Regions from separate parts of the Ornithinibacillus sp. 4-3 genome, predicted to be linked through region 1. Evidence: riboswitches for the same ligand, from Rfam matches in the RefSeq annotation. Region 1 holds a riboswitch; the other holds the start of a gene.
The links. Region 1 has a riboswitch for cobalamin ahead of AB4Y30_RS09415 (DUF4430 domain-containing protein). Riboswitches for the same ligand answer to the same signal wherever they lie in the genome.
Positions count from the first base shown of each region.

Region 1 (11,416 bases):
ATCATGGTTGTTGGTACCCCGGTTGCTCATCATAGTGGAGCAATTTTTATTTTCCAATCCTTAGATATGATTGATCAAACAAGAGCAGAAACAACTAGAATTATTTTCTTAGCAGCTGGTATTGCAATCATTTTAACAACTATATTTGCTTTCTTTTTATCTACACGGATTACTTCACCACTTATCAAAATGCGAGAAGCTGCATTTGATTTAGCAAGAGGAGAATTTAAAACAAAAGTTCCTATTCTAACACATGATGAGATTGGTGAATTAGCTATCGCATTTAATAAGATGGGTAAACAATTAGACTTTCATATTAATGCGTTAAGGCAGGAGAAGGAGCAATTATCTAGAATTGTTCATTCCATGGCTGATGGTGTAATTACACTCAATCGTGAAGGAAATATTATGGTGGTTAATCCGCCTGCGAAAAAGTTTATTGAAGACTGGTATTATGAAAATAGCCTCCCAGTAGGTTCTGACAATGATCAATTACCTGAAGAATTAAAAGAAATCTTCACTAGAGTCATTCAAGGGGAGAAGGAAGTACTTCAGGAACTAAGTTTACAAGGTAGAAATTGGGTTATGATTATGACGCCATTATATGATCAGAAGAATGTTCGTGGTGCTGTAGCAGTAATTCGAGATATGACAGAAGAAAGAAGATTAGATAAGCTTCGTAAAGATTTTATTGCCAATGTATCCCATGAATTACGTACTCCAATTGCCTTACTTCAAGGATATAGTGAAGCAATTGTTGACGATATTGCGGAAACAAAAGAAGACAAAAATGAGTTAGCACAAATTATCTATGAAGAATCTTTACGTATGGGACGTTTAGTTAATGAATTATTGGATATGGGAAGAATGGAAGCGGGACATATTCAATTGAATAAAGAAATCATTGAAGTAGAATCATTTGTTGACCGAATTTATAAGAAATTTAAAGGAAGTGCAAATGATAATGGAATTGAGCTTACGCTAACAAAACAAATCACGAAAAAGGATGCTTTTATTGATATCGACCGCATTGAACAAGTATTTACTAACCTGATTGATAATGCGATTAATCACACGGAGTCAGGAGGAAACGTGGAGATTATTGTGAAGTATAACCATGAAGGAATGTATGTAGATATTGCGGATACTGGAAAAGGAATCCCAGAAGATGATTTGCCATTTGTTTTTGAACGTTTTTATAAAGCGGATAAATCCAGAACGAGAATGAAAAAAGGAACAGGCCTAGGCTTAGCAATTGCTAGAAATATTGTTGAAGCACATCATGGAAATATTACTGTAAAAAGTAAGGTAGATATTGGCACAACCTTTAGTTTTAGTATTCCAGAACAAAAGGAATAAGTAGAATATTTTTAATAACAACTTTATATGGATTAGATTTTGGTTTATTTACGATAAACATACGTGTTCGAAAAGGTCTTTTTTGTTGGACTTTTTGAACATCCTGTAAAAGGGAATCTAGTGAAAATCTAGAACTGTCCTCGCAACTGTAAGTAACTACGAAATAAGCAAAACCACTGTATACATGTATATGGGAAGGGCTTAAAGTAGGTTAGATGTTACAAGTCAGAAGACCTGCCAAAATCTATTTGTATCAATAACTCCGAGGAAAGAGCTATTGGCAAGACGAGGTTTGCATATTTTTGTGCATGAAATAATTCAGATTGTCAAACAGCTAGCTCTTAGACGAGTTAGCTGTTTTTTGATTTTATCCAGAATTTACATAAAAAGATTAAAGATATAGGATGGAGAGTGTAAAAGATGAAAAAAAGTTTACTACAAATGTTGTCATTACTTATTACAATTATGTTATTAGTAGGGTGTTCTTCTACAGAAGAAAACCAAAATCAAACGAATGATAACTCAAATAACACAGAACAATCTGCTGAAGAGAAAGCGGTTATTACAATTTCTCAAGATGAGGGAGACACAGTACTTACAGAGAAAGAAGTATCTTTTGAAGAAGGAGCCATTTTAATGGACGTGTTAAAGGAAAACTTCGAAATTGAAGAAACTGGCGGAATGATTACTGCTGTTGATGGTTTGGAAGCAGATGAAAGTGAAAAGAAAGCATGGATGTATTTTGTGAATGATGAAATGCCTATGGTAGGAGCTGCTGAATTTGAATTATCTGCAGGCGATAAAGTAAATCTCGATTTACAATCATGGGAATAATGTTCCGTGAATACTTATAAAATTACATTATTAGCTTTTCTAGCAGCAATTGCTATTGTCGGTCGAAATTTATTTGTATTTATTCCTGGATTTCAGCCTGCGACAGTAATTATTATGATCGCGGGTTTAATGTTAGGAAGTATTGCTGCAGTGATTCTAGCCTTATTGATTACAATTTTATCCAACCTTACCTTGGGAATGGGAATGTGGGCAATTGCTCAGATTATTTCCTGGGGGCTTATTGGTCTATTATCTGGTCTACTTGGAAGATACTTTAAGAAAATTCCTATTTATATATTAGTAATTTTATCCATTATTGCGGGATATTTTTATGGTTTTGTAATCTCTTTAATGACCTATCAGGTAACAGGGCATTTTTGGCCTTATTATGTAATGGGATTATCGCATGATACAAATCATGCCATTGGTAATGGTATTTTCATGGCGTTACTTTATCCAGTTATCGCTTATTTAATAAAGAGATATGCAAGCAATTATTTTCATCAATAAATCAAAGTTCAGTCTCTCGTTATATAAGAGGCCTGAACTTTTTTATTTAGAGGCTGTTCAAAAAGTCCAATAAAAATGACACATCATGCTAGTATCGGTGTTGAAATAGAACGTTGCGAATTTAACCGATGACGGTCCTTTTTGAACACGTATATTTAGAAAAATATGAATCTAAGTAATCCATTTAGATGTGAAAATATTTATGATATAGTTAGATAAAAATGTAACATTATATAAGGTTATTACGACATATATAGTGAGATTAATGGAGGACCTTATGAAAAATACTTTTGATCGAATATACGATGATTATCATCAAGAGTTATATCGATTTGTCTTTTATATGGTTAAAGATAAAGAAACTACCGAAGACCTTGTTCAAGAGGTTTATATACGAATACTTAAATCTTGGGATTCCTTTAGAGGAGATAGTAGTGAAAAAACTTGGATTTTCTCCATTGCTCGTCATGTAACAATTGATTATTTTCGTTCACAAAAGCGTAAAAGTGCTCGTTTTTTAGAGTTTTTTGATTGGGGAGAAAAGGGTGATTCTATTCCAACCCTAGCTCCATTACCTGAAGAGATAGCAGAGAAAAATGAAGATGCACAGAAGCTATATGCATATTTAGATAAATGTACAGTGGATCAACGAAGTGTACTAATTTTAAGATTTATTCATGATTTTTCAATTAAAGAAACGTCTGAAGCCTTAGGATTTAGTGAAAGCAAGGTAAAAACAACACAGCATCGAGCATTAAAGACGTTAAAAAAATATTGGCTAAATGATTTAGAAAGGGGGGAAAGCGCTTTATGAGGTCTTTTGATAAAGAAGAGAAAATAATTGTTCAAAAGCTACGGGAATTACCGAAAATAAAAGATGAAACGGATAAAGAAATTCTCTATAAGCGTATCTCCCAGAATATAAATAAGCCTGTTAAAAAACCTAAACGTCAAATTAAATATGTTCCCATTCTTGGATCTGCTTTTGCGTTAATATTACTTGCTTTTTTAATTCCATCATTTTTAAATAATGATTCGAAAGAAAATACATTACCTAATTCTGAACGTTCTGCAGAAAATTATTCGCTGCAAATGGATGAAGCACCACCTGAAGAGAGTGAAACAGAAGAAGAACCTTCCACTCAGCAGCAATCAGAGCCTGATAGGGATACAAATATAGAAGAAGATAACGAAACGGAAGAAGAAGCGGATGATGAAGTAGAATCCTCGGAGTCAGAGGATAGTGAAGAAATAGAGAATGATGATGGTATAGAGTCTTTAGAAAATAGAAATTTTGATGAAACGCTAGTGGTATCGTCAGTTGCTGAAAATGAAGTAATCGTCCATGCTGCATTAGCTGATAATCAGATCCAATATGTTATCCCACTTAGTTTTGTTGTATCTGCAGATGAGGATTTAGATACTATTTATAATAATTTGAGTAATCTTTTATCCGAAAATGCCTGGGGATTGACTCCTTTTCCATTAGAAGATGTAGAATTTGATGTAGACTTAGATAATAAAACTGTTGATATTGAGCTTCCAGAAGATTTCCAGCTTGGAGAAGGTGGAAGTAACTCAGCTGTATTTTCCAAAATATTATCTGCGATGTTCAATCCATATGGGATTGATAAAGTTGTATTTCATCCAGAAGATGAAGAAAGCTTTGAATTAGGAGCATTAAGCAATGATAACGAATTGGATTTAGAGAAAGAACCTGTAGCTAATTATAGAGTTTATCAAGCATCGAGTGATTCCAAGAAATTTCTAGTTCCAATTCCACAAGAAAATTTGTCATTAGAAGAATCTTTTGAGGAATTAAAGAAAGGTCTTGAGGATTATCATGTCTATGCAACTATTCCAGAAGAAGCGGAATTTACAATTGGTCAAGAAAATGAATTCTTGCGAGTGGAATTTCTAGAACCACTAACAACAATGGAAAATGAAGACATCATGCTGATGATCGAATCTATGCTTATGACAAGTAAAGAGCATGGCTTTACACAAGTTCAGTTTGAGAATACAGGAATTGAAAGTATAGGGCCATACCAAGTTTCAGAGCCAATCAAGGTACCTGAAGCAATCAACTTGATTAGATAGAACTGGTGAATAAAGAGTAGTATATGAATTGGTATACTACTCTTTTTTGACTTTTAAAATTTCTTCTCTTATGCTAAATAATAATACATTATGATTCGAAACTACTATTATAAAAACGAGGAGATGCTGCTTGTTATTCGAGAGTTTAATTTTAAAATGCACGGAAAAATTACATGAACAACGGACGAGTTCAGCAATTTTCCATTTATTAAAAGGAAGACGATCTACCCAAACCTTTCAAGATGCACGCCTATTCCAACTCACCAAATTTTATGGAATTTACCCATCTTTAAGAAGGCAGACATTTGATGAAAAAGTACATACTTTGCAAAATAAATCTGCTATCCAAATAACAGAAAGTAATATGATTGCTATTTTACCAGAAGGAATTAGGTTACTTTGTCAAGAAGAAAAGAATGTAGCCCTCTACTATTTTCATGGACTTAAATATTTTCAAACTGATCAACATTTTTATGAACGTATATTAATACTTATTCAAGTGTTAACGAATAAAAAGAAGAGACATTCTAAATACATTCCTATTATTGATAATCGTACGACTTTGCGCTGGATGAAGCATTTTCTCTCTAGCCATACAGATTCGATAGCTGCTTTATTAGAGAATGTATTTGCTGAATTACATATGCTTTTATCTCAATTGCCAGAAGTAGAAGCGGAAATGTTTGTTGATCGACTTACAGGCTTTAAAACATACGGCTTAAGTGAACAACAGCTAGCAAGAAAATATGAGCTTCCGCTAATTGATATCCCTCTCTACTTTATAGCAATTATTCATCAGCTATTAAAACTAATATTAGAAAATACATCCATGTATCCATTTTTTTATCAGTTAATAAGTGACTTATCAACCAGTGGCTTCATTACCAAATCCGCTAATGAAACCTATCGTTTATGGAGTCAAGGATATTCAATAGAGAAGATTATTGGTGTTAGAAATTTAAAAGAAAGTACCATTCAGGATCACTTTGTGGAAATTGCTTTATATCATCCTACCTTTCGTATAGATGAATTTGTAGACAATATCAAACAGCAGCAAATATTAGATGTAATTTCTAGTACAAAGGATATGAAATTAAAATCGATTAAAGACAAAGTATCATCCGATATTAGTTATTTTCAGATTCGCTTAATCATTGCTTCAAAAGTTCAATAGAGATAGGTTGTTTTATCATGCACAATCGAAAATTGGATACATATATAGAGCAATTTTATGGTTATACCTCGTTTCGGCCAGGCCAAAAGGAAATTATGGAGAGCATTCTGCAAAGACAGGATGTACTTGGTGTTCTTCCTACTGGTTCGGGAAAATCCTTATGCTATGAATTACCTGCACGTTTATTAAGCGGAACAACCATCGTTGTTTCTCCATTGATTGCACTTATGATTGATCAAGTAAAGCAGCTTAAGGCAAATGGAATGAAGCGGGTAGTTGCTTTAAATAGTTTTATGGATTATGCAGAACGACAAGATGTTTATCGGTATTTAGGGGAATATAAAATCATTTATATTTCTCCTGAGCTTATTCAAGCAGACCAAGTGTTAAATCGTTTGAAGAAAATAGATATTTCTTTATTTGTTATTGATGAAGCACATTGTATTTCTTTGTGGGGGCATGAATTTCGACCAGATTATTTAAAGCTTTCTCATGTGATTAAAGAGCTTGGAGATCCTACCGTTCTAGCATTAAGCGCAACCGCTCCAAGCAATATCCAAAAAGACATCATAGCAGCATTGAATAGACCGAATATGAAAAAACATATTTATCCAATTGATAAAGAAAATATTTGTTTTTCTATCCAACAGGTGGCACACGAACTAGAAAAGATAGATTTTCTAACAGATTTTTTGCAAAAGCATCATGTTCCAACATTAATCTATTTCTCCAGTAGAAATGTTTGTGAACAAGTGGCAGAGCAATTGTCCATTCAACTAACAAATAGAAAAGTTGCCTTCTATCATGGTGGAATGGAGCAAATGGATCGTTTAACGATTCAGCAACAGTTCATGGAGGATCAAATAGATATTATTTGTTGCACAAATGCATTTGGGATGGGGATTAATAAGCCAAATATCCGAGCTGTTATTCATTTTCATTTACCTTCTCAAATCGAATCTTTTATCCAAGAAATTGGGAGAGCGGGAAGAGATGGCGAACCAAGCCTTAGCATATTGCTTTATGCAGAGCATGACCAGCTACTACCTAGAAGAATCATTACAAATGAATTGCCTACGAAGGAACAGATCACTGTAGTCTTCCAGCAATTAAAGCAGCTAGCTTTACAGAAGCAATTACTGCCAAAACAGGTGAAAGAAATAGAAAAAATGCTTGGCATAGAAGAAATTCATTGGCGATTTATCAACTACCATTTAGAAAAAAATGATATAATAAAAAATAATCAGATTATCTATCAAGCAACACATTGGCAAAATGTTTTTGAGCACATTGTAGATATGAGAATAAATCGATTAAATATAAAACAAAATCAGCTTTTCGCAATGCTAGATTGGGTTCATGAAACAGACTGCTTACGAGAAAGCTTATATAAGGGCTATCAAGATACATATGATAAACCAGAGCAGCATTGCTGTAGTAATTGTGATTTCGTATTAGAACAATGGGAACCCCCTCAAGCATTAAGAGAGATCCGAACATCTCATCAGGATTGGCAAAGAAAATTAAAAGCATTATTACTAATCGGAGAAAATGATGAAACAGAGTGAAATTGTAAAACAATTAACAGATAAAGAATTAATGATTCAAGTGATTTTTTCACAGCTTGTTTTTATTACAATCAGTATTATCTCAAGCTTTCTTCTTTTCGAACATTTTACAGATTGGCTTGATTATTTCAGCTTTAATGACAAAGCGATCATCTATTATGGAGTTATTCCAGCATTGATTGTTGTCTCTATTGATATTATTTTAAGTCTTGTTTTACCGAAGCATCTTCTGGATGATGGAGGTATAAATGAAAAATTATTTAAAACAAGAACGGTAACAGAAATTATCTTTATTGCAGCAGTTGTTGCGATAGCAGAAGAATTATTATTTCGCGGTGTGATTCAAACCACTTTTGGTTTTATAATTGCAAGTGTAGTATTTACCCTTGTACATATTCGTTATTTAAAGAAGCCCATTTTATTAATTTCAGTTTTGATCCTAAGTTTTTATTTAGGATATGCTTATGAGGTAACAGGTAATTTGCTTGTTACAATCACTGCACATTTTATCATCGACCTATTACTCGGTTTGTTTATTAGGTTTCAGAAATGAGGTGTATGCATTGGATACAGACAAGAATAAAAGTGAAGACCAAGCAACACAATTAAAAAAATTAGTAAATGAATTAAATAATGATGTACCTACCGATAATCAGCAGATTCAAATAGATAGTAATGCACTTTTTCGAGAAACAAATGAAGATCCAATCATAGATATTTTAAATTTACCGCCTCGTAAAGAAGTGCATCAAGAAAATACAAAACGTGCTCGTTTAAAGATGATGGGTCGTCCATTAAGTCGGTTTATCTTTGTTTGTGTTATTTTAGTTCTAATTTTAGGCGTAGCTTATTACTTTTGGAATGATGAATTAATGAATCTCTTTACGCTTTAAAAAAGTTATGAAATAAGGGGAGCGAATAAATGGATTTAAAATTAGCAAATAAAGTTGCTTTGGTTGTAGCTTCAAGTCAAGGATTAGGAAAAGCAGTTGCCACACAGCTTGTAAAAGAAGGCACAAATGTTATGATTACGAGTCGTAATGCTGAAAAGCTCCAAGCTGTTAAAGAAGAATTGACAGCTCTTCAAGCAGGAAGCGTTGAATATTATCCTGCTGATATTACAAAGGTAGAGGATATTAAAGCATTAGTAGCTAAAACACGCGAAGTATTTGGCAAAATAGATATCCTAGTGAACAATGCTGGTGGCCCCCCTGGAGGTACCTTCGATCAATTTTCTGATGAAGATTGGCAAAAAGCTTTTGAATTGAATCTATTTAGCTATATTCGTATGATTCGCGAAGTTTTACCTGATTTAAAGCAAGAGGGAGGAAAGATTATTAATATTGCATCTTCCTCTATTAAACAGCCGATTTCTGGTTTGATTCTTTCGAATACTTTCCGTACAGGGATTGTAGGCTTGGCTAAATCATTAGCCGAAGAATTAGCTCCTTATAATATTTTAGTGAATACTGTAGCGCCAGGTAGAATTTATACAGATCGGATTGAATATTTGGACCAGTTGAAGGCAGAAAGACTGCAGATAACTGTAGATGAAGTTCAGGAACAAGCTTTGAAATCAATTCCTCTTGCAAGATTCGGAACACCAGAGGAATTTGCTAATGTGGTTACATTTATGGCGTCTGAAGCTAGTAGCTATGTAACTGGAAGCTCTATTATTGTTGATGGTGGTTCTGTAAAATCAATATAAGAAAACATGTTAACGGAGAAAAAAATGACAAAAAATATTACAATTACAGGTTATGGTGTAGTAGCAAGAGAACTTATTCAGTTAATAGATCAGTCAAAGGATAACCTTCTAAAAAAGTATGGTGTTGAATTTAAGGTGAGTGCGATCGGAAGTAGTCAAGGCATGATCACAGCAACAGAGGGTATTGATTTAGCTATGCTATTAAAATTTGGTACAGGCTCAAGTGCGCTAAAACAATATGCTAAAGCAACACAACAATCATTACTTCCTACTCGTATGATTGGCGATGTCTTAGTAGAGTGTTCACCAACGAATACGGAAACGGGTGGTGCTGGTTTAGTTTATTTTAACGAGGCAATGGATGCACAGATGGATATTGTTTCCGTAGCGAAGGGCGCTTTAGTTCATTCCTTTAAAGAAATTCAGCAGAAAGCCAAAGATAACAAAGTTCGTATTAAATATAGTGGTGCAACAGCAGCAGCTTTACCAACATTAGATATTGGTGAATTTAGCTTAGCTGGAACAACAATTACTAAAATAGAAGGAGTGCTTAATGGTACTTCTAACTATATTTTAAGTGCGATGGATGAAAGTCAGTTGAGCTTTACTGAGGCATTGAAAATTGCTCAGGAAAATGGGATTGCTGAATCTAATCCAAAATTGGATGTAGCAGGTTTTGATAGTGCTGCAAAGATACTTTTATTGACTAATGGCTTATTGGAAAAAGATTTTTCCATACAAGATGTAGAAATAACTGGTATTGAGAATATATCAAAAACAGATATTGAGCTTGCTAAACAGGCAGGTAAAACCATTAAATTATTAGCTCAAGCAGTGGTGGAAAAAGATGAAGTTCGCATGGAAGTAAAACCATGTGCAATAGAACTAACCCATCCACTCGCACATATACATGGAACGAATAAAGGCATTGTTTTTGAAACAATTGAAATGGGTACGATTTGTACAACTGGTGGAGCATCACATCCACGCGGTGCAGCAGCTGCTGCTTTAAAAGATCTAATCAACTTGTATCGTAAAGACATGTTATAAAATAGGCTCAGATTACCCGTTAGGTTCATAGCTACTTAACGGGTTTTTTTGGCTGTTTTTTCACACACAAATGTATTACATTTACGATATAATATAAAATGTATTCACTGCTACTGGACAGATCAAGGAGAGGAAAGAAAGCTTTTGTATCTAATTGCAATTATGATCATCTGTTGCTTGCCGATGATATTTATTTTATGGATGATTTTTAAAGCTCATCATGATGTACTTGATTTTGTTATGATCAAAGATAAAAGATTACCTGCCGGGTTTGAGGGATTTAAAATTTTTTTCATTACAGATATTCATCGACGAAAGATTAAGGCAAAAACATTAGATGCTATTACGGACTCCATAGAACTTGTCCTTATCGGAGGAGATATGACAGAACATGGTGTTCCATTAGATAGAACTAAACAAAACCTGCAGCTATTAAAACGTTTTAATGTGCCGATTTATTTTGTATGGGGAAATAATGATTTAGAAGTTAACCAGCAGCAATTAATGGATTTATTTGCAGCGTTTGATGTAATTATACTTGCTGATGATTTTAGAAAAATCACTCGTAATGGCAGTAGCATGCAGCTTATTGGTTTTAATTTCTATGAAGAACCACAATATCGATACCAAATACCTTGGGAAGATATAGATGGATATTCATTACTACTTACACATACACCACGTTCTTTTTACTTTCAGACACCTTATATCCAATATAAGATTCAAACGGTTTTAGCAGGCCATACACATGGGGGGCAAATTCGCTTATTTAATAAAGGATTGTATTCTCGTGGGGGATTAAAATATTATAATCATACAAATGTATTTGTAAGTGAAGGCTACGGCTATACCGCATTACCCTTTCGCCTACAAACAAATGCAGAGTGTCATGTGGTTACACTAAGTAATATTGATTGATTCATAATAATCACAGTGTATACTAAATCATGGAGACAAATTTTAATCATATATCAAGATAGAAAGAATAATAGAATATTTTTTTGAATTTTTCTAAAGGAAGTGCAGATATAAAATGAGTATTGAAAATACAATTATTATAGGTGCGGGGCCATGTGGAATGTCCTGTGCTTTAGAATTACAGGCTAGAGGTAT
Region 1 covers NZ_CP162599.1:1,917,792-1,929,207, reverse strand. Annotated here, with positions in the region: gene AB4Y30_RS09420 (ATP-binding protein) at 1-1,359, shown strand, start outside; cobalamin riboswitch at 1,426-1,616, shown strand; gene AB4Y30_RS09415 (DUF4430 domain-containing protein) at 1,780-2,193, shown strand; gene AB4Y30_RS09410 (ECF transporter S component) at 2,200-2,703, shown strand; gene AB4Y30_RS09405 (RNA polymerase sigma factor SigX) at 2,981-3,517, shown strand; gene AB4Y30_RS09400 (hypothetical protein) at 3,514-4,803, shown strand; gene AB4Y30_RS09395 (helix-turn-helix domain-containing protein) at 4,934-5,977, shown strand; gene AB4Y30_RS09390 (ATP-dependent DNA helicase RecQ) at 5,995-7,545, shown strand; gene AB4Y30_RS09385 (lysostaphin resistance A-like protein) at 7,532-8,098, shown strand; gene AB4Y30_RS09380 (hypothetical protein) at 8,109-8,438, shown strand; gene AB4Y30_RS09375 (SDR family oxidoreductase) at 8,468-9,253, shown strand; gene AB4Y30_RS09370 (homoserine dehydrogenase) at 9,278-10,303, shown strand; gene AB4Y30_RS09365 (metallophosphoesterase) at 10,448-11,221, shown strand; gene AB4Y30_RS09360 (YpdA family putative bacillithiol disulfide reductase) at 11,337-11,416, shown strand, end outside.

Region 2 (11,416 bases), 1.7 Mb from region 1:
TACCTGGATACTATCTTCATCGATATTTCCAGCATAAGCTAACGTATCTGTTATAGTTACATTTGGTCCCAGGTTTTGTTCTTGATAGTTTGTGTATAACTGCCAAGCAATTTTTCTTTCGCTACCGCTCACCCAACCATTTACTGCATTACCTTCATCATTAAAATGAACTAATCTTCCTTCCTTTTTACCACTGTTCCAAGAGTCTAATCGTACTCTTTGGTTATCATTATCTTCTGTATCAATTGTATGTCCATTCTCAGTTGTCCCATCAAATTCAGCTTTGTTTCTGTAAATCTCAGCTTCATTATCATTAGAATGTGGAATCAATACATTGTCATCAATTTCTAATTGTGGATCATAGGAGGTTGTATAATTGACTACTAGTTCTCCGTTAGCTATCTCCCGGTTAAAGGTAATAGTAAATCCATTTTGATATCCTTCTTCAATTGGAGAAAGAGTATAATCTACTCCCTTTTCAAGTTCCTCTTCACCAAGTTTAATATTAACGCTATCTGGTAACAGGATTAACCCATCATTCGTGAAAGTATCTGTGATAACAAATCCAGAATTGATGTCTTCCCTTATTGGATTGACATTCAAACGCCAGTTCATTGTCTTTTTACTGTAGTCAATGTCTCCAACTGAACTCTTAGTATAGGTATTGCCATTTGGGTTTATGGTAACTTCTCTATCTTCTCCACCTTCACCAACGCCATCACCAGACATTCCAACAGTATTTGTGAAAGCACTAGATGTGAAATTCTCAATACTTGTGGTATATCTAATAGTAATGGTTTCAGTACCTACATCTGTTAAGTTAATTGTCAATAAAGTTTTCCCATCTCCTGCATCTGTTATGCCAGGAGTTATACTAGAGAAGTCAGTGCCTTCATCACCTGTGATTTCAACATTTCCTGCCTCAAGGGATAGGCCAGCTGGTAACGTATCCGTTACAGTAACATTACCTAATGGATGTTTTGCTTTATTGACTGTGACTTCCCAAGTAACGGTTCTGTTTTCATAATCTACGTTGCCCGCTTCTACTTTTTCAAGAATAGGGTCTCTTTCAATATTAACCGTTGCGTCATCACTATTTAATTCATCTTCACCATCATAAAGTGTTGCATCATTTTCGAAGCCATTATTTTCTAAGTATTCACCGCTATTTACTGCTTTCCAATCAACATCTGTATTAAATTTAATACGATAAGCGTCATTTTGTCCTAATGCACCTAAGTTTATTGGGAATGTCGTAAATGTATTCTCGTGAGCAGTATCTTCTATCCAGTTACCTCCACTTTGTATAATTCTAACCACTTCGATACTGTCTGAATCTATTTCTAAGCCAGCAGGTAGAGTATCCTCTACAATAGCCTCGTTAATTAAACTTCCATTTTTATTCACATCAATTTGCCATTGAATAACATCGCTGTCCCCAACTTGCCAACCATTCTTTTCAATTGGATTACTTCTTGTCAATCCACCAACGGTAGCATCAGCAGGTAAGCTTGTGTCTCCATATTCAAAGGTTGCATCATTGTTAAAAGATTCTTGAGAGTAATTTTCAATAGTTGTCTTATATTGAATACGATAGCCATTAAAAGGTGCAATTACCCCCAAATCAATTGGAAATTCAGAAGGATTTAGCGTTGATGTTACATTAGAACCTTCTCTTATATCTCCATCATAGCCAACACTAAGCTCATGGATAACAAAATCTCTAGCTTCACCTAATCCAGCAGGAATATTATCCGCTAATGTTGCTTCCGTTATTTCTTCATCATTTGTATTAATAACATCAATCGTCCAGGTAATTTCTCTTGCATCATGTTGGCTATCTGGATTTCCTTCTTTATCAATACCACTATGATCTAGATTAGGGCGTGCAGTAACAGTAATGTTGTTTTCATCACCATCGCTGAACGGAATCTCTTGTTTAATATTTTCTCTGAATTTATCCAGATTGAACTCTAAACCAAGATTAACAAATCCGTTTTGAACATCAGATGTTTCAATACCCTCATTGAAGGCAAATTTTAAAACACCATTCTCAACATGGTAAGTACCTACATTTGTTCCTTCAACAATGAGATCTTGAGTTGGTGTTGTAACCATCTTAAATGCATCAGAAAGAGCAACCTCTGCTGTATCTCCAGCCTGTGCACCTCTTCCTTCTGTATTCCAGTTAAATCTAAGGTTTGCAATAGTGCCTTCATTTATGGAAATAACATCTCCGTCAGAGATAGTCTCCCCATCAATTGTAAGAGATTCAAATATAAAGATATTCCCCAAATCTCTTTGAGGTCCAACATTCTGAGCCTCAACTTCTACTTCTTCATCCTCTACATTCTCATCAGATGCTTCTACTGCATCCTCCTCTTCTACTGTAGTGTTCTCAGAATTAGATTTGTCTTCTTCCTCCGTTACAGCTTCATCTTCTGTAGCTGATTTTCCAGAGTCAGAACCCTCTTCCTCATCTACTTTCTCTTCTGTTGATCCTTTTCCAGTTTCCTTTCCTTCTTCTGGAGTTTCATCATCAACAGCTGGTTGGTCCTCTGCAGGAATTTCCTCTCCCTCAGTTCCATCCTCTTCACTTCCGTTATTCTCATCCTCTGCACCATTTTCCGATGCACTTCTTGCAGATGGATTTGTTTCAGAAGCGTCACTATCTCCCTGTTCTTTCACATTATCAAGCTCTTGGACTTGTTGATTTGTTTCATTCAGAGCTTGCGCTTGTGCAACAACCACACTAATTGGACTAAATATCGTTTGACTGAAAATCAGTATTACGATAAAAAAGGCGCTTAACTTCTTCAGCATTTCTCCTTTTCTCCCTTCCTATGTATCTATTTTGCATGATACTCATCCACTATTTTTTTAAATAAGTACCAGAGCTTACTACTTTTCAAAGTCCCATTTGCATTTGGTAGAATACCCATGTTTTTTGCCAGTTTCCTGTGCCGAATTTCTGTTGCTATGTATAGACTTAAAATAAATAGTAATTATTAAATTAGAATGGGTATCAAAAAATGAAGCACGCAAATAAATGTATCAATCAAAGTATAAAGCAAATTCATACAATATTAGTTACGGTTCATTTTTTGTATAGAAAAGTATATTTTTTGTATATTTCTATACATCTAGTCTATCTGATTTCTTTTTGGCGTGGTCTTAAATTAACCTTAATTTTCCACACACAAAAAAAGAACTTTCGAGTCAAATTGACTGAAAGTTCCTTTATCTATTTCTTTATTTTTATAGATCGTCAAATCCGTTTAAATCACTTGTTTTTGTATAGTTTCTTGCTTTTTGTTCAAAGAAGTCTGTTTTAGTTCCATCAAAATTATCTACATAAGCGCGAATCCATTTCATTGGATTCTCTGTATATTCTGGGTAAATCTCGCTTAAGCCTAGCATGCGGAGCATTTTATTCGCGCGATATTTCACATAACCTGCCATCTCTACTAAATCGATACCGTCTACATCCTTTAATACGTAAGCAGACCATTCGATTTCGTTTTCTACAGATGTTTTAAATGTATCGTATACCCACTCTGTAAATTCTGGTGTGTTATATTCTGGATTCTCTGCTAATGTTGCGCGGAATAATTCAGAAATAAATCTTCCGTGCTCCAGTTCATCACGGTTAATATAACTAACCATCGTAGATGTACCAACCATTTTATTATGGCGTGCTAGGTTATAGAAAAATGCAAATCCAGAATAGAAGAACATACCTTCTAGCAACGCTGTAAATACCATTGTTTTTAAAATATTTTCAAGTGTTGGTTCTTCAACAAAGGCATTGTATTGATTTGTCACATGCTCATTTCTTTTTTGTAACACAGGATCTTTTCTTCCTAGCTGGAAGGATTTATTTTGCTGATTTAGTGTTACAACAGAAGATAAAACATAAGAATAAGATTCATTATGCACAGCTTCTTGTTGAGCAATAACTGCCATAATCGATTGCACAGATGCATCTGTTGCATAAAGTGATAATAATAAAGCTGTTCTTGTTTGTGGTGCATCTAATGTAGATAGAAGACCAATAATCTTTAAATAAGCTTCTTTTTCTGCATCCGTAAGTGTTTCAAATTGCTTTACATCAGATTGCATATTAATTTCATCCGCTTGCCAGTAATTTCCGAGCAAGCGTTTATACATTTTATGCCAATGTGGATATGCAATATCATTCCAATTTAAAATCCCACTAGATTTACCACCAAAGAGACCTGTTGATTTATTAGGAAATAACGGCTCTAAAGTTTTCGCACGTTCAAGCAAAAGTTTTGACATCTTCTAAAACTCCTTCTAGCCAGCTTTCAATATATGATTCCTGGTACCCTCTTGGAGATTGTTCGATTTTCAAGCCTTCCCATTTACTATTGTAAAAGTGAACAAGCTTATCTACCGCTCTACAAAAATCTTGTTCTTCTCCAAATTGGGTATCTCCCGTTCCAAATACTGCTACATTTTCTGGTTTATAACCAATTTCTAAGATAAAATCCTTTACTTCTTCTGGAGTACATCCATAATCCCATGTGAATGTTCCTAGAAAGATATAATCGTATTTCGAAGCATCCACATAGTGATCAATGCCAATTCGGTGTGTATCAACATCCATACCATCTTCTCTTAATTGCTCGGTAATGATTTCTGCTACTTCCTGTGTATTGCCACTATAAGATAAATACGCTACGATAGCCCTCAACTTTGACACCACTCACATTCCTCAACATCATTTGAGGTTGATCTAACATAATAAGTTGTTTTTAATCCTTCATTCCAAGCTTGTAAGTGAAGATCTAAGAGAACAGATGCACGAATCGTATTTGGCACGTATAAATTAAAGGAAATACTTTGATCGATATGCTTCTGACGTGCTGCATTTTGTTTAACAGACCATCTTTGGTCTACGATATATGCAGAACGACGATAAATATCATACGTATTATGGTCTAAATCTGGTGCTGTTGTTGGGATACGGAAATCCTTCTTCTCTTCGCTGTAAAATGGCTTAAATACTGGGTCAATACTTGCTGTTGATCCAGCAATCATTGCTGTTGTAGAGTTCGGTGCAACTGCCATTAAATAAGCATTACGCATACCGTTCTCTGCTACGTCAGCTGCAAGCTCTTGCCATTCTGCTGAGTCATAATTTCTTTCTGTGAAGTAAGCTCCTGACTCCCATTTACTACCTGCATATGCTGGGTAGCTTCCTTTTTCCTTACTTAATTCCATGCTATTTTTAATCGTTAAATAAGCAATTTTTTCATATAGCTCATCTGCGTATGCGACAGCTTCATCTGATTCCCAGCTAATGCCTTTTAGAGCTAATAGGTGGTGCCAACCAAATGTACCAAGTCCAATCGCACGATATTTATGGTTTGTTAATGTCGCTTGCTTGATTGGTAATGTATTAATATCAATAACATTATCTAGCATGCGAACCTGGATTTTAATTAAACGATCAAGTACTTCTGCTGTTACTGCTTTACCTAAGTTAATAGAACTTAAGTTACATACAACATAATCACCTGATTTATATTTCTTCACAATCATATCTTCATTTTCAACATATTCTTCGATAAATTGGGATGGAGACTGATTTTGTGTAATTTCTGTACATAAGTTCGTGCAGTATATCATTCCTTTTTCAGGGTTACTGTTCTTACGATTTACTTCATCACGATAGAACATAAATGGTGTTCCTGACTCTAACTGTGAGCGTAAAATACGTTTCATGATATCGATTGCCGGAACAATTTTACGAGATAAAAATTCATTTGCGATACATGCTTCATATTTCTGACGCCAAGAACCTGTGCCTTTTTCTTCATCATAAAAGTCTTCTAAGTCAAAGCCCATCACTTGTCTTACTTCATGTGGATCAAATAAATGCCAATCACCACGAGCTTCCACTTGCTCCATGAAATAATCCGGTAAGCATACACCTGTGAAAATATCATGTGCACGCATACGTTCATCCCCATTATTAAGCTTCAAATCAAGGAATGCCTCAATATCACGATGCCAAATATCTAAGTAAACAGCGATAGCTCCTTTTCTCGTACCAAGCTGATCTACACTTACTGCAGTGTTATTTAACTGTTTGATCCAAGGTACAACCCCGCTTGACATGCCTTTAAACCCTTTAATCGAGCTTCCACGTCCACGGATTTTACCCATGTAAACACCGATACCTCCACCGTTTTTCGATAAGTTTGCGATATCTGTATTACTATCATAGATAGATTGTAAATTATCATCTACAGTATCGATGAAGCAGCTGGATAGTTGACCATGTGTTTTACCTGCATTTGTCATTGTTGGTGTTGCTACAGTCATATATAAGTTGCTCAATGCCCAGTAAGCTTCTTTTACAAGCTCACTACGCTTCTCTTTCTTTTCATCCTGCATCAAGTACATTGCAATAATCATCCAACGTTCCTGTGGCAGCTCATATGTGTTTTTATCATGATCAATTGCTATATAGCGAGTTGCAATTGTATAAAGTCCAAGGTAATCAAATAATAAATCACGTGCTGGATCAATTACAGTTTGAAGGTCACGAATTTCTTCTTCTGTGTATTTTTCTATAAATGCTGTTGTGTAAATGCCTTTTTTCGTTAATGTTGTAATTAATTCAAAAAAGTCTCCATATTTTTCGTCTGCATCATAACCGCGATGCTTTGCCGCTTCCTTATAAAGACGTAATAAATAAATACGACTTGCAAAATAAGTCCAATCCGGATTTGCCTCATCAATGTTTTCTAAAGCATTCTTCACTAACGTATCTGTTACTTGATCGTCAGTTACTGTATCTGTAACCACACGTAGTGCTTTTTCTATGTAATCTTTCGTATCTATACGTAATCCCTCTGCTGCTTGGTTAATAATAGATGTAATGTGTTCCTTGCTTAAAACAGTCGCTGTAGTCAACTGAGTCAACTCCCTCATTTAAAATAAATAGTATGAAACAATGATTTTTTTCCATGAAAAAAGCCGTTTATCAGCTTAAAATAAACAGCATAAAACGACAGAAATATTCTAGTTTGCACATACCTATCTCCATCGTCTCATGTTCTTACGCCCCGAAGAAATGAAACCAAAAGTTATGGCAGGTCTCCTGACTCATGCTTCTCTTTACTAAGGTCCTTCCCATATCTTGATTGATACAGTGGATTTTTCCTTTTCATCAGCACTTACAGTTGCGGGGACAGTTCCAGATTTAGCTGGATTCCCTTTTAAGATGGCTTAACCATCACCTTAACTCATAACACAATATATAGTATTTAATTTAGTCAACATTCACAATATGTTGTATATAAAGACTATCATAGACAGAATAGGATTGCAAGATTCTATTGTTAAAAAACTAATTTTCTAATAGCGGAAAATTAGTAAGTTTTCTCAAAACTTTTTCGTCTGAAATGAGGGTGTTTTGCTAAAGAAATCCACTTTATGCTCCAGTGCACTTGTCCTCAAGCGTTTTAAAAATTCTTTTTTCTTTATGCACTTAAAAGTTAAGATAGCTTTTCAAATCCCTACCAAGGAATTTTGGTTGTTTCACGTTCTTTTTTCGACTTTCAAATCATAACATAAATCACTAGAAATTTTCCAAATGAGCAAAATAATTTTGTAAAAAGTCATAAAATAATTTTTCTGTTGGAAGTAGCTGACGATTTGTTGGCACAACCATTCCTACAGTCCTTGTAAACTTTGGTTCTTTTATTGGAATCATAACTGTCTCCCGTGGCAGTGTGTCAACGAGTGTGATCTCTGGAATAATCGATACACCTAAGCCGGCTGAAACCAAGCCTTTAATAGTATCAATATCTTCTCCTTCAAAGGAGACTTTTGGTTCAAAGCCAATTTGCATACATGCTTTCACAACAAGCTCTCTCAAAATAAATCCTTCAGGAAACAACACAAAGGAATCTTCTTTTAATTCATATAAAGCAATAGATGATTTATTTGCTAAAGGATGATTTGCTGGAAGTAATGCAACCATATTTTCATTAAATAATACAGTACCTTCCATATCCTTTAAATTTGTTGGCACTGGACCAAGTAACGCAATATTTACATCTCCTGATGCCACCGCTTCTGTTAAACCTCGATAAGCATATTGACTTAAAGAGAACTGAACATCTGGGTACCTTTCACGAAATGCAGAAATAGCTGTTGGTAGAATATATGTTGTTAAACTACTTGGGAATCCTATATGAATTACTCCTTTTTCAGGATCTAGATATTCATTAACTACTTGTGTTGCATTATCGATAACATTCATCGCATGTATCATGCGTTCTAAAAACACCTTACCAACAGGGGTTAGCTTGACGGTTCTTCCTTTGCGAATAAAGAGATCTACGCCTAGCTCCTCTTCTAAATTAAAAATCTGCCGGCTGACTGCTGATTGCGCCACATGCAATGCATCTGCCGCTTCTGTGACGTGCTCTCGTTTCGCCACTTCAATAAAATATTTAATTTGTCTTAATTCCAAAGTGAACACCTCTCCTTTATTTACAGATTGAATAAATCTTATTGGGAGTAGAACAAGGATTAAACCAATAGTGCGTTGTTCAAAAAGTGCGATAAAAAGGACATGGCGAATTTCTGCATTGACGTCATTTTTGTTGGACTTTTTGAACATCCTCTAACAGGAAAATTCCCAATGACTTGAAAATTCATTTTATATCTCATTTTGGCATTAAATTTATCTATAATCAATATTGTTTAGATGAGGAAGAAACAGTAGAATAAATATATAGACAGATTCCTTTTTAAAATCGGCGAGGGGTTGTTCCTTTCTTTCCCCTCCGATTTTAAACCTTCCTCTCTAAATAATAAATACTCCATGATAAACACTTTTCTATTAAATTAAAAATTTCATAATGCACAAATTATAAGGAGGTCAGTGCATGGTCATAAAAAATCACTCTAATCTTCAAACGACAACAGCATCTTATCTACAATCTATATATACTGATGTATTACAGCGTAGTCCCCATGAGGTTGAATTTCATCAAGCAGTAAAATCTTTACTTGATTCCATCGCTCCTATGTTATCCCAACATCCTAATTATATAAAGACAGGTGTCTTAGAAAGGCTTGTAGAACCTGAACGAATGATTACTTTTCGTGTACCATGGTTAGATGACCAGGGTAACGTACATGTGAACCGAGGTTTTCGTGTGCAATTCAACAGTGCCATTGGCCCATATAAGGGTGGTTTACGTTTTCATCCATCTGTAAACAGTAGTATTATGAATTTCTTAGGCTTCACACAAACAATTAAAAATGCGTTAACTGGTCAAGCGATTGGTGGAGCAAAGGGTGGAGCAGATTTTGACCCTAAAGGAAAATCTGATTTAGAAATTATGCGTTTTTGCCAAAGCTATATGGCGGAGCTAGCCCACTATATTGGTGCAGATCTGGATATCCCTGCTGGAGATATTGGAGTTGGCGCACGTGAAATTGGTTATTTATTCGGTCAATATCGTCGTGTTCACCGTCAATTTGAAGCAGGTGTATTCACAGGTAAGGGTGTTGATTTCGGCGGTAGTCATGGTCGTACAGAAGCAACAGGATACGGCACAATTTATTTCGTAAGACAAATGTTAAAACAACTTGGTGATTCTTTAAATCATAAAACGGTTATCGTCTCTGGTTCAGGAAATGTATCTATTTTCGCTATCGAAAAAGCAATTGAGCTTGGTGCTAATGTGGTTGCTTGTAGCGATTCAGATGGTTATATTTATGATAAAAATGGTTTACATCTTCCCACGATTAAACGCCTGAAATTAGATGAAGATCAGCGTATTTGTGAATATTTAACTGATCATCCGGAGGCAATCTATGTTGAAGGCTGCGATCGTATTTGGGGAATTCCTTGTGATATAGCTCTTCCTTGTGCTACACAAAATGAACTTGATGAATACGCCGCAGAACAGTTAATCGATAATGGTGTGACCATTGTAGCTGAAGGAGCCAATATGCCTTGTACACAGGAAGCAATTAATCTTTTCTTAGATAAAGGCGTTTCATTTGGGCCTGCACAAGCCGCTAATGCTGGTGGGGTAGCTGTATCTGCATTAGAAATGGCTCAAAATAGTGCACGCGTTGCTTGGTCTTTTGAACAAGTTGATCAAATGCTACAAAAAATTATGAAAACCATCTATGAAAATAGCATGCGTGCTGCAAAAGATTATGATTTAGATGGAAATCTTGTAGCTGGTGCTAATATTGCTGGCTTTAAGCGTGTAGCAGACGCTATGGTTGCTCAAGGAATTTAACATGTTTTATGATAATCAATACCTCCTTTTACTATCAAATCCTTGCAAGTTTTTTTACATCATAGGATAGTAGAAGGGGGTGTTTTTTTATGGAGCAATTGGCAAGAGATATACTTACTGCAAAACATGTGGTGCTTTTTACAGGTGCTGGCATGTCAACAGAGAGTGGTTTACCTGACTTCCGCTCTAAATCACGCGGACTATGGGAGAAGTTTAACCCAGACGAATTGGCGAATGTTCAAGCATTAGAAAAGAACACAGAGGAATTCACCGCATTTTATCGTTATCGTCTCAGTGAAATAACCAAACACCAAGCCCATCAGGGACATCATATTTTAGCCAAATGGGAAGCAAACGGACTCATACAAGGAATTATCACACAAAATGTCGATGGCTTTCACCATGATGCAGGAAGTAAACATGTGATGGAATTACACGGTACATTCCGATCCTTTCACTGTCATTATTGTAAGAAAGAAAAAGCTCGTAAAGCCTATCTTGCAGGTGATACAACCTGTGACGCTTGTGGATCAATTACACGTCCTGGTATTGTTTTATTTGGAGAAATGTTGCCAGAAGACATCTTTGCAATGGCTGAACAAGAAAGTCTAAAAGCCGATTTGTTTATTGTTCTTGGTTCATCCTTATCTGTTTCTCCTGCTAATATGTTTCCAATGTTAGCGAAGCAGCAGGGTGCCAAGCTCGTTATTATTAATCGTGAGCCAACTGATTTAGATATGTATGCTGATTACTGTGTCCATCATCGTAATATTAAAGAAATTTTAACCGAGACAGATGGTTATCTTAATAAATAAACCTTATTAAAGGAGAGATAATAAATGACATTTACTGGCTTTACACAAGAGGATTTTGATACTTTTCTTATTTCTGGACTCGAGGAACGTATGGAAGCAATCGAAGAGAGAATTCGTCCTAAATTTCGAATCATTGGACAAGCTGTAACAGATGATTTATCTATGGAACTAAATCAAGAAATGTTCCTACATATTGCTAGACATGCACGACGTACCGTTAATCCACCACAGGATACATGGCTAGCTGTAGCTAATAATAAGCGAGGTTATAAAAAGCATCCACACTTTCAAATT
Region 2 covers NZ_CP162599.1:3,616,984-3,628,399, forward strand. Annotated here, with positions in the region: gene AB4Y30_RS17330 (Cna B-type domain-containing protein) at 1-2,823, opposite strand, end outside; gene AB4Y30_RS17335 (ribonucleotide-diphosphate reductase subunit beta) at 3,259-4,302, opposite strand; gene AB4Y30_RS17340 (flavodoxin) at 4,283-4,729, opposite strand; gene AB4Y30_RS17345 (ribonucleoside-diphosphate reductase subunit alpha) at 4,714-6,948, opposite strand; cobalamin riboswitch at 7,108-7,293, opposite strand; gene AB4Y30_RS17350 (LysR family transcriptional regulator) at 7,616-8,515, opposite strand; gene gdhA (NADP-specific glutamate dehydrogenase) at 8,934-10,307, shown strand; gene AB4Y30_RS17360 (NAD-dependent deacetylase) at 10,397-11,122, shown strand; gene AB4Y30_RS17365 (YktB family protein) at 11,147-11,416, shown strand, end outside.
Region 2: it holds a riboswitch for cobalamin, as region 1 does, so the genes downstream of both, AB4Y30_RS17345 (ribonucleoside-diphosphate reductase subunit alpha) here and AB4Y30_RS09415 (DUF4430 domain-containing protein) in region 1, are expected to answer to the same signal.